DNA from 2 places in the Arthrobacter sp. 05T47 genome. Region 1 is predicted to be linked to the other one. Evidence: riboswitches for the same ligand, from Rfam matches in the RefSeq annotation. Region 1 holds a riboswitch; the other holds the start of a gene.

Region 1 (4,406 bases):
CAACCCCACCCAGGACGCCGTCGAACAGCGCGTGGCCAGCCTTGAGGGCGGCCTCGCAGCCCTGCTGCTCAGCTCCGGGCAGGCCGCCGAGACCTTCGCGATCCTCAACATCGCCGAGGCCGGGGACCATGTGGTGGCCAGCCCCAGCCTCTACGGCGGCACCTACAACCTGCTCGCCCACACGCTGAAGAAGTTCGGCATCTCCGTGACCTTCGTGGAGGACCCGGACAACCTGGACCACTGGCGGGACGCCGTCCAGCCCAACACCAAGCTGTTCTTTGGCGAAGTGGTCTCCAACCCGCGCCAGGACGTGCTGGACATCGAAGGCGTGTCCGGGGTGGCCCACGAGGCCGGCGTGCCCCTGATCGTCGACAACACACTCTCCACCCCGTACCTCATCCGTCCGATCGAGTGGGGCGCGGACATCGTGGTCCACTCCGCCACCAAGTACCTGGGCGGCCACGGCGCCGCGATCGCCGGGGTGATCGTGGATTCCGGCAAGTTCGACTTCGGCAAGGACCCCGCCCGGTTCCCGGGCTTCAACACCCCCGACCCCACCTACAACGGCCTGGTCTACGCCCGGGACCTCGGTGCGGACGGCGCACTGGGCGCCAACCTCTCCTACATCCTCAAGGCCCGCGTGCAGCTCCTGCGCGACCTCGGCTCTGCCGTGTCCCCTTTCAACGCCTTCCTCATCGCCCAGGGCATCGAAACGCTGAGCCTGCGCGTCGAACGCCACGTTGCCAACGCCACCAAGGTGGCGCAGTGGCTGGAGGCCAGGGACGACGTCGAATCGGTCGCCTACGCGGGGCTGCCGTCCAGCCCCTGGTACGAGCGTGGCCGCAAATACGGGCCCAAGGGGACCGGCGCCGTCGTCGCCTTCAACCTCGCCGGGGGAGCGGAGGCCGGCAAGCGGTTCGTCGATGCCCTCGAACTGCACTCGCATGTCGCGAACATCGGCGATGTCCGCTCCCTGGTGATCCACCCGGCGTCCACCACGCACAGCCAGCTCTCGCCCGAGCAGCAGGAGATCGCCGGGGTCAATCCCGGGCTGGTGCGGCTCTCGGTGGGCCTGGAACACATCGATGACATCCTCGCGGACCTCGACGCCGGATTCCGCGCTGCCAAGGGCGCCTGACCCGGCGCTTTGGTAGCCGCCGGCCCCGAGTTCGCCGGAACCCGTCGCAGTCGCCGTAACCTTCCGGCGACTGGGCAGGCTTCCGGCGAACTCGCCGGACTGGATCGACGTGGGCCTGGATCGACATGGGGCTGGATCGACGTGGGAACCGCCGGGCTGTCACACGGGAGTCACAATCTTCGTCATTTCCGCACGCCGTTTCGTACACTCGTACCAGGTCATGAGTGCCAGTGACAGCCCCGGCTTGCTGGCCGGCAACCCTCCATWYGCGGCGGGGTGCCCCGGGTGAAGACCTGGCCTGCCGGTCAGCTGACGGCAGGCAAGCGCGAAGATAGGTCCTCATTATGACGATTGCCGTCACCCGCAGTGGTGAAACCGTAACGAAGCCATCCCCGAACCCTGTTGCCGCCGCAGCGGCCCGGGAAAGCACCCGGGAAAGCAGGCCGGAAAGCACCCCGGAAAGCACTCCGGTCCACGCTGCTTCCCCTGTGCCGGATGGCACGGTTCAGGACGGTACTGTCCAGTACGTCAGGATCGGTGACCTGCAGCTTGAATCCGGGATCCTGCTGCCGGATGTGGTCCTCGGCTTCGAGACGTGGGGGACCCTGAACGCGGACGCCTCCAACGCCGTCCTCATTGAACATGCCCTGACCGGGGACACCCACGTGACCCGCGGCGCCAGCGAGGAGCCCGGCTGGTGGGAGCAGCTCGCCGGACCCGGGGCTCCCGTGGACACGGAGAAGTACTTCGTCGTTTCGATCAACATCCTGGGCGGCTGTTACGGTTCCACCGGCCCCTCCACCCCGGCGCCGGACGGCCGCCCGTGGGGATCGCGGTTTCCGCTGGTCACGCTGCGGGACACCACCGCCGCCGAGGCCCGGCTGGCCGACGCCCTGGGCATCGGGAGCTGGTACGCCGTGGTGGGCGGCTCGCTTGGCGGCGCCCGCGCCCTTGAATGGGCCGTCACCTACCCGGACCGGGTCCGCCGCTGCGCCGTGATTTCCGTCGGCCCCAGCAGCACCGCCGAACAGATTGCCTTTGCGCAGGCCCAGACCCTGGCCATCCGGCAGGACCCCCATTTCAACGGGGGGAACTACTACGGTGGCCCGGAACCCGAAGCTGGGCTGGCCCTCGCCCGCCGCATCGCCCACATCACCTACCGCTCCGCGGCCGAACTGGACGGCAGGTTTGGCCGGAACCCGCAGGCGTCCGAGGCGCCGCTGGAAGCCGGATCGCTGGCCGGACGCGGGCGCTACCAGGTTGAAAGCTACCTGGACCACCAGGGCAGCAAGCTGGTCCGGCGCTTTGACGCCAACAGCTACATCGCCATTACCGAGGCGCTCATGAGCCACGATGTGTGCCGGGGGCGCGGAAGCCTGCCGGAGGCGCTTGCCCCCGCCACCGCCGAGTTCCTGGTGGCGGCCGTCGACTCGGACCGGTTGTACTTCCCGGCCCAGACCCGCGAGCTGGCAGATGCCTTGCCGGGCGGTGCGGAACTGCACATGATTCAGGCTCCGATCGGCCACGACGGCTTCCTGACCGAGATCGGGCAGCTTGGCGGCCAGCTGCGGGAGACCTTCTTCGGCCACTAGGCGTGGCGTTCCTGTGCATTTTTGCAGATGCTCTCTGCACTAATGGTCGTTGTGGCTCAGTGCCTGCGGACCCATACTCGTTGAGAATAACGCTGTGTGTGCTAACTCACACAAATTTTCAGCCCAATGGTCCACGGGGTGTCGAAGGCGACACCGAAGGAGTTCTCATGAGCACGGAAAACGCCGCCGCAACGCGCGCAGACGAGCCAGACGTCAAGACGTCCGGCCTGAAGAAGGTGGTGGCGGCCTCGATGGCCGGCACCGTGGTGGAATGGTACGAATTCTTCCTGTACGCATCCGCGGCCACGCTGGTCTTCGGCAAAACGTTCTTCCCCAATTCAGGCACGGAACTGGACGGCATCCTCGCGGCGTTCCTGACCTATGCCGTCGGCTTCGTCGCCCGCCCGATCGGCGGGATCGTGTTCGGCCACTTTGGCGACAAGTTCGGCCGCAAGCAGCTGCTCCAGCTCAGCATCATCCTGGTGGGCGTGTCCACCTTCCTGATGGGCTGCCTCCCCACCTTCGCGCAGATCGGCTACTGGGCCCCGGCGCTGCTGGTGTTCCTGCGCTTCGCCCAGGGCTTCGCCGTCGGCGGTGAATGGGGCGGTGCCGTTCTGCTCGTCGCAGAGCACAGCCCGAGCAAGTCCCGTGGCTTCTGGGCCAGCTGGCCGCAGTCGGCCGTTCCGCTCGGCAACCTCTTCGCCACCGCCGTGCTGTTCATCCTGTCCTCCGTGCTGTCCTCCGCGGACTTCCTCGGCTGGGGCTGGCGGGTTGCCTTCTGGCTCTCGGCCGTGATTGTCCTGATCGGTTACTACATCCGCACCAAGGTCAGCGACGCCCCGATCTTCCTCGAAGCACGCAAGGAGGTTGAGGCCGGCCACAAGGGTTACGGTGTTGCCGAGGTCTTCCGCCGCTACCCCCGCGGCGTGTTCACCGCCATGGGCCTGCGCTTCGCGGAAAACATCCTGTACTACCTCGTGGTCACTTTCTCCATCACCTACCTCAAGACGGTGGTCCATGCCGACACCTCCCGGATCCTGCTGCTCCTGCTGGTGGCGCATGTGGTCCACTTCTCCGTGGTGCCCATAGTCGGCAGGCTCTCGGACAGCCTGGGCCGCAAGCCGGTCTACATGGCCGGCGCCGTTCTTGGTGCGACCTGGGGCTTCTTCGCCTTCCCGATGATGGACACCGGAAACGATTTCATCATCCTCGCCGCGGTCGTCATCGGCCTGCTCTTCCACGCCCTGATGTACGCCGGCCAGCCGGCCATCATGGCCGAGATGTTCCCGACCCGCATGCGGTATTCCGGTGTTTCCCTTGGCTACCAGGTGACTTCGATCGTGGCCGGCTCGCTGGCGCCGATCATCGCCGTCGCCCTGCTGGGCCAGTTCAAGTCCTCCGTCCCGGTAGCCATCTACCTCATGATCGCCTGCGCGATTACCGCCGTCGCCGTGTTCTTCCTCAAGGAGACCCGCGGCATTTCGCTCCACGACGTCGACGCCGCCGACGCCCGGGGCACCGCAGACCTCCTCGCCGCCGGCAAGCGGTAGTTCCGCCCGAGGAGACCCCGCCAGGAATAACCGCAGTGGGGGAGGCTGCCCGGGTCCGCGCACCGCGCGGACCCGGGCAGCTGCGTTTACGCGGACTCAGGCGGACAGCACGTCCTGCCGCTCCCG
Region 2 (6,864 bases), on a different contig from region 1:
AGTTTCGGTCCGCTATGCAGTTTCGATGCGCTGGGCAGCTTGGGTTCGCCGCGTGGCACGTGCGATCTCCTTCGGAAAGGTCCTGTTGGTTCAGATACCTTTCGAATTTACCGCACCCGCGCCGGGCCCTAATTCCGCAGGCCTGGTAGTCCACACGGCCAGCTCGACGCCGCTAGTCCAGGTTGCAGGGGGCGGCACCGGCGGTGCCGGGGGTGTTCGGCGCCCAATGCGGGTAGGTGCGGGTGTCGTGGGCCGGTACCCAGCGGCCGGCATCCACCACGTAGTCCCAGCCGAGTCCGGTTTGCCGCAGTTGCTGCAGGCCGGCCAGCAGGCGCTCGGCGTCCTCCAGCCGTGAGCCGAGGCCGAAGCTCGCGCGCAGGGAGCCGGCGGGCAGGCCGAGCCGCTTGAGCAGCGGGTGGGCGCAGAAGCGGCCGTCGCGCAGGCCGATGCCGTGTTCGGCCGACAGGTAGGCGGCCACCAGCCCGGCGTCGTAGCCCTCGACCGAGAAGTTCACGACGCCGATGGTGCCGGTCTGATCGCCCGCTTCGGAATCGGCAAATATCCGGTGCACGGTCACGCCCTCGATGCCTTCGAGACCCTCGACCAGGAAGGACCGGATGGCGTCCTCGTGGGCCTGCCACTGCTCCGGGTCCAGTGCCGCGATGACCTGGGTGGCGCGGGCCAGGGCGGCAGCACCCAGGACGTTCGGCGAGCCGCCCTCGTGCCGGGCCGGCCCGGTGGTCCAGCTGACGGAGTCGAGCCGGGCGTCACGGACGGCGCCGCCGCCGGCCAGGTGCGGGGTGCCGGCGTCGAGCCAGTCGGTCCGTCCCACCAGCACGCCGGAGCCGAACGGGGCGTACAGCTTGTGCCCCGAGAAGGCGAGGTAGTCGACGTCGTCCGCGGCGATGTCAATCCGCCGGTGCGGGGCCAGCTGCGCGGCGTCGACGACGATCCTGGCGCCGTACTCGTGCGCCAGTGCGGCGAGGGCCCGGATCGGCAGGATCTCCCCGGTGACATTCGAGGCGCCGGTGACGGCGAGCAGGCTGACGCCGCCGCGGGCGAGTTCGTCCCGGAGGCGGTCCACCGTGGCTGCGAGGGTGGGAGCGGCCACGACGCTGCGGTGCGGGACGTTCTGCCAGGGCAGGAGGTTGGCGTGGTGCTCGATGTCGAGATAGAGGACCTCACCGGCGGGGCGGCCGTCGCGCAGCGGCAGGCAGCCGGCCAGCAGGTTCAGTGAATCGGTGGTGTTGCGGGTGAAGATCACGGAATCGTCCGCACGGCCGCCGACGAAGTCCCGCACAATGTCCCGGGCGTTCTCGTAGACGGAGGTGCTGATCTGCGATGCATAGCCGGCGCCGCGGTGCACACTCGCGTAGTACGGCAGGATTTCGTTCAGGTAGGCCGAGACGACGGACAGGGCCGGTGCGGAGGCGCCGTAGTCGAGGTTGGCGTAGCGGGCGTGGCCGCCTGTGATCAGCGGGGCCTGGATTTCGGCCCCGGTGACGGCGGCCAGCGGCCGGGCCGCGACGGCGCGGCGTCCGTCAGGGCGCGCTGCGTCGGAGCCGGCGTGGAATTCGGGGGCTGCGGGGAAAATGGCAGTTGTCATGGGACCTCACTCGACCAGGACCCCACATGGTGGGAATCCGCGCTTGCCGGGTCCGTTCCGGACCGGCCAGGTCGTCACCCGGGGCACCCCACCGCGAAAGGAGGGTTGCCGGCCAGCAAACCGGGGTTTAGCGCTGGCACTCGTGACCTGCATCGAGCGTAGGACATCAGCGCAGCCGGGGAAAAGGCGCCGGCGATTGTGAAGCGGATTATTACGGACCAGGCCTACGAAGCACGCGGATCCGCCGCAACACGCGTCAGGGGAGGCAAGGTGCGGGCGCCGGCGGGCTGGACACTGAGGCCGAACAGGGCCTCCACTGCTGCCGCGTAGTCGTGCTGCCGGCCGTCCGCGGCCAGTTCCCGCGCGCGGACTGTTGGAAGGTGAAGCAGCCGGCGGACCATTCGGCGCATCGCCAGGTTCACATCCTCAGCCTGGGCGGCGCTGCCGTGTTGCCGCAGGACGCGCTCCATTTCAGCTTCGAGGACCTGGTGGACGTGCCGGCGCAGGGCCACGATTGCGGCGTCGGCTGCGCGCAGTTCCTCGCGTTTTTCGAAGCGGTGCGCCGCCTGCCGGACCATGGCGCGGGCGAGGCGGAGCGCCTCGGCGTCCGCCGGGGGAGCGGCGGATCCAACAGAGTCCAGGGTGATCAGTTCAACGCCCGGCAGATCCGCCACACCGGGGTCGAAGTCATGGCTGGGAGCGAGGTCGATGACGGTGAGGGGATGGACGGTGCCATCCCGCCAATCCGCCAGTTGGGCTGCCCCGATGCGCTTCTCCGTGCCGCTGCAGCCAATGATGATTTCTGCCCGCGCAACGGCGGCGGGCAGCTCCCGGTCCGTCAGCGGCGTGCCACCCCGGCTTGCCACAKACGACTCCGCCCGGCCGGATTGGGAGAAGACGGAAATGGTGGGGCATCGTTTGCTCCTGAGGATCTCCGCGACGCACGCGGCGTAGGAGCCGGTGCCAAAGAGGACCACGGACGCATCGGCCAGGGACGGCTGTGCTCCTCCGGCGGTGGCCAAATCAAGGGCCACGGATGCTATGGACCTGCTGGTGCTGCCGAGCGCGATCCGGGCCCCCACAGCCCTGCCGGTGCGGGACGCCTCCTGAAACAGCCGGACCAGAAGCCCGCCCGCAGTACCCGTAGCCTGTGCTTCAGCGAGGGCGCGCCGGACCTGGCCCGCGACGTGGCGCTCGCCCACCACGACGGAATCCAGGCCGGCTGCAACGGAGAAGAGATGTTCCGCCGCCGACGCCCCGGAGAAGTGCTCGAACAGGCACGCAAGCCGCGCCGCGGGGAGGTTCGCGCAGAGGCGGACCGTACCCAGGGCCTCGGAACAGGCGGCTGCTACGTGCTCCCCGGACGCCACCTCGCAGTAAATCTCGAAGCGGCTGCAGGTGGACACGATGACGGCTCCGGACACGGCGGAACTGCCGGCGAGCAGATGCTGGCCCAGTTCCGGGGAGACGGCGTGGAGCCTGGCGGCGGACTCTATGTCCAGGTCCCGGTACTTCGCAATGAGGACCAGCAGGACCGGACCGACGCCGGGGTCGGGGGTTTCGGGATCCGCGGGGTGAACCGATCCAGACATGGCTGCCCTCCTGCCACTCGATGCCCGCTCCGCGCCATGACTGACAGCGCCATGACTGACAGTGAAGCTGGGGACAGAGTCGTACAGGGGCCCTTGGGAATCCTTGAGGGTGGAGCCTAGAGGAGGTCGTCGAGCCCTGGGTTGAGCCGCTTGAGCACTTCCGAGTGGAGGATTGAGTTGGTGGCCAGGGCGTTGCCGCCGAAGGGGCCGTCCTCGCCCTCGAGCGAGGTGAAGCGGCCGCCGGCCTCGGTCACGATCGGCACCAGCGCGGCCATGTCGTAAAGGTTCAGTTCGGGTTCGCAGGCGATGTCAACGGCACCCTCGGCCACGAGGCAGTACGACCAGAAGTCGCCGTAGGCGCGGGTCCGCCAGACCTCTTCGGTGAGGCCCAGGAACTCGTCCAGGTTCCCGCGCTGCTTCCAGCCGCCCAGGCTGGAGTAGGACAGTGAGGCGTCCTCGAGCTTGGATACGTTGGAGACCTTCAGCCGTGTGGCGGCGGCGAGCGAGCGGCCCGTGTAGGCGCCTGCTCCCTTCGCAGCCCACCAGCGCTTGCCCAGTGCCGGCGCGCTGACGACGCCGACCACCGGCTCGCCCTCGTCGACGAGGGCGATCAGGGTGGCCCAGACGGGCACGCCGCGGACAAAGTTCTTGGTGCCGTCGATCGGGTCGATGATCCAGCGGCGGGAGCCATGGCCCGAGCTGCCGAATTCTTCGCCCAGGACCGCATCGCGCGGACGGGAGCGGGAGAGCTGGCCGCGGATGGCCTCTTCAGCCGACTTGTCGGCATCGGTGACGGGGGTGAGGTCCGGCTTCGTCTCGATCCGAAGGTCGAGCGCCTTGAAGCGGCTCATGGTCTGGGAATCGACGGAATCTGCCAGTACATGGGCAAGGCGCAGGTCATCGTTGTAGCTTGAAGCGGATTGGCTCATGGTTCCAAACTACCGTCAAAGCGGCCCGGCCGCCGGGAGGCCGCGGCACTGCGCCGCCGCCCGCGAACCCGGCTGGCTAGGACACGGTGCCCAGTTCCTTGGTTTCCTGCGCTTCCATCCGCGGGTCAGTGCCCAGCAGCCGGCGTAGGGACGCGAGCCGGGCGGGTCCGGAGGGTCCCGCGTGCCCGGCCGCAACCCACTTGTCGACGCCGCAGTTGACGGCGGTGGCGTCGTGTTTGCAGCCGCGTTCGCAGTCATCGGTGCCCGGTTCCAGGTCCGGGAAGGAACGCAGGATCCGGTCGGGGTCCACGTGGGCCAGCCCGAAGGACCGGATGCCGGGGGTGTCGATGATCCAGCTGCCGGCCGGGGCGTCGTTGACCTTCAGTGCCAGCGCGGAGGAGGAAGTGTGGCGGCCGCGGCCGGTCACCGCGTTGACGCCTCCGGTAGCCCGCTCGGCCCCGGTCAGGGCGTTGACCATGGTGGACTTGCCGACGCCGGAATGGCCCAGCATCACGGTGACCTTGCCATCGAGATAGCCGCGCAGCTGGGACACCGCGTCCTTGTCCAGCCGGGCGGAGAGCCCGTCGTCGGAGCGGGCGTCAATGCCGGAAGCGGCGGAGTCCGCCGTTTTGGAGATGATGACGGGGAAGTCGAGGTGCTGGTAATTGGACAGCAGCTCTGCGGGATCCTTGACGTCTGCCTTGGTGACGAGCAGCAGCGGCTCAATGCCGGCGTCGTACGCGGCCACCAGAGCGCGGTCGATGAAACCGGTCCGCGGCTCGGGGTTGGCGGCGGCGACCACCACCACCAGCTGGTCGGCGTTGGCCACGACGGCGCGTTCGATCGGATCGGTGTCATCGGCACTGCGGCGCAGCAGCGTCTTGCGGTCCTGGATCTTGACCAGCCGCGCGAGGGTGTCCGGCTCGCCGGTGACGTCCCCCACCAGGGAGACGAAGTCGCCGGCCACCACAGGATTGCGGCGCAGTTCCCGGGCCCGCGCCGCGATGATCTTGCGTTCGCCGGGGGTCCCTTCATCGACGACGGCCGTGTAGCGGCCGCGGTCAACGGTGATGATGCGTCCGGTGACGGCGTCGTCGTGGGCGGGCCGGTCCTTCGTGCGCGGCCGGGTGCCCTTCTTGTTCGGGCGGATCCGGACGTCGGACTCGTCCCAGGAATCAGTGCTGCGTGCCACCGGCGGTGTCCTCATCTGCGGCGGGTCCCTGTGCCAGCATCGCTTCCCAGAGCTGCGGGAAGTCGGGCATGGTCTTGGCCGTGGTCGCGATGTCCTCGACCTCCACGCCGGGCACGGCAAGGCCAAGGATGGCGCCGGCGGTGGCCATGCGGTGGTCCGCGTAGCTGTGCACCACGCCGCCGTGCAGCGTGGCCGGGCGGATGATGAGACCGTCGGCGGTCTCTTCGGCGTCGCCGCCGAGGCGGGTGATTTCGGCGACGAGGGCGGCGAGCCGGTCCGTTTCGTGGCCCCGGAGGTGGGCGATCCCGGTCAGCCGCGAGGGACCCGCGGCCAGTGCACAGAGCGCCGCAACAGTCGGGGCGAGCTCGCTGGTCTCGTCGAAGTCGCCGCCCTTGATCTGCGGCCCGCCGGTGACGGTCAGGGTCCCGCGCTCCACGCTCACGTCCGCGCCCATGGCGGTCAGGATGCCGCGCCAGAGGTCGCCCACTTGGGTGGTTTCCGCGGGCCAGTTCGGGATCCGCACGGTGCCGCGGGTAGCGAGGGCAGCCGCCAGGAACGGTCCGGCGTTGGAGAGGTCCTGCTCGATCCGCTGGTCGAAGGCGCGGATCGGGCCCGGCGCGACAACCCAGTGGTTCGGCACGGAGTCATCAACCGCCACGCCCACGCCCCGCAGCACGGCCACGGTCATGTTGATGTGGTCCAGGCTTGGCACGGGCTTTCCGACGTGTTCGAGGTGGAGTCCCTCGGTGAAGCGTGCACCGGCCAGCAGCAGGGCCGAGACGAACTGGGACGACGCGCTGGCGTCGATGACGAGGTGTCCGCCGCGCACTTCGCCCGTGCCGTGGACGGTGAAAGGCAACGACGACGTCGTTCCGCCGTCGGGCGCGCTCACCGCGACACCCAATCCGGTCAGGGCCTCGATGATGGTGCCCATCGGGCGTTTGCGGGCGTGCGGGTCGCCGTCGAAGCGGGATTCGCCACGGCGCAGCGCCGCGACCGGGGGCACAAAGCGCATGACGGTGCCGGCCAGGCCGCAGTCGATCGCGGAGTCCATCGCCGCGGCGTCCAGGCTGATCGGACTGATTTCCAGGTCGGGGCCGAAGGCGCCGTCGCCGGGAACCTCGGTGACTGTGGCTCCCAACTGCCGCAGGGCCTCAATCATCAGGGCCGAATCCCGGGAGTGCAGGGGAGCGCGGAGACGGGACGGCCCGTCCGCGAGGGCCGCGAGCACGAGGTACCGGTTGGTCAGGGACTTGGAGCCCGGAACGGTGACGGTGGCATCGACCGGCCGTGCCGCGAAGGGCGCAGGCCAGTGCGGACCGGTGTCGGGAGTATCCAGGCCGGCAGAGTGGGAAGGGGCCGCTGCGGAGGGGGTGGTGCCAGTCATTACCGTCTTAGGCTCCGGCTGTGTGGTCGACGGCCTTGCGGACGACTTTGTCGGCCTTTTTCAGCTGTTTGTTGGTTGTCTTCCGGGCGTCCGCGGCCAGGTGTCCGGCCCGCCAGGCCAGGCTGGGCTTGCCGGCGGTATCGACCGCGGCGAGGAGG

Evidence for each region. Region 1 has a riboswitch for S-adenosylmethionine ahead of metX (homoserine O-acetyltransferase MetX). Riboswitches for the same ligand answer to the same signal wherever they lie in the genome.
Region 2: linked by a shared signal. The riboswitch ahead of AC1DEY_RS12445 (aminotransferase class V-fold PLP-dependent enzyme) and the one ahead of metX (homoserine O-acetyltransferase MetX) in region 1 are both predicted to bind S-adenosylmethionine.

The regions. Positions count from the first base shown of each region.
Region 1 is NZ_JBFTKG010000034.1:10,364-14,769, reverse strand. It holds gene AC1DEY_RS18565 (bifunctional o-acetylhomoserine/o-acetylserine sulfhydrylase) at 1-1,138, shown strand, start outside; SAM riboswitch class IV at 1,355-1,470, shown strand; gene metX (homoserine O-acetyltransferase MetX) at 1,483-2,730, shown strand; gene AC1DEY_RS18555 (MFS transporter) at 2,898-4,280, shown strand; gene AC1DEY_RS18550 (LysR family transcriptional regulator) at 4,377-4,406, opposite strand, start outside.
Region 2 is NZ_JBFTKG010000015.1:86,317-93,180, forward strand. It holds gene AC1DEY_RS12440 (class I SAM-dependent methyltransferase) at 1-2, opposite strand, end outside; gene AC1DEY_RS12445 (aminotransferase class V-fold PLP-dependent enzyme) at 173-1,606, opposite strand; SAM riboswitch class IV at 1,641-1,754, opposite strand; gene AC1DEY_RS12450 (glutamyl-tRNA reductase) at 1,831-3,198, opposite strand; gene hisN (histidinol-phosphatase) at 3,315-4,127, opposite strand; gene rsgA (ribosome small subunit-dependent GTPase A) at 4,204-5,319, opposite strand; gene aroA (3-phosphoshikimate 1-carboxyvinyltransferase) at 5,303-6,706, opposite strand; gene AC1DEY_RS12470 (DoxX family protein) at 6,714-6,864, opposite strand, start outside.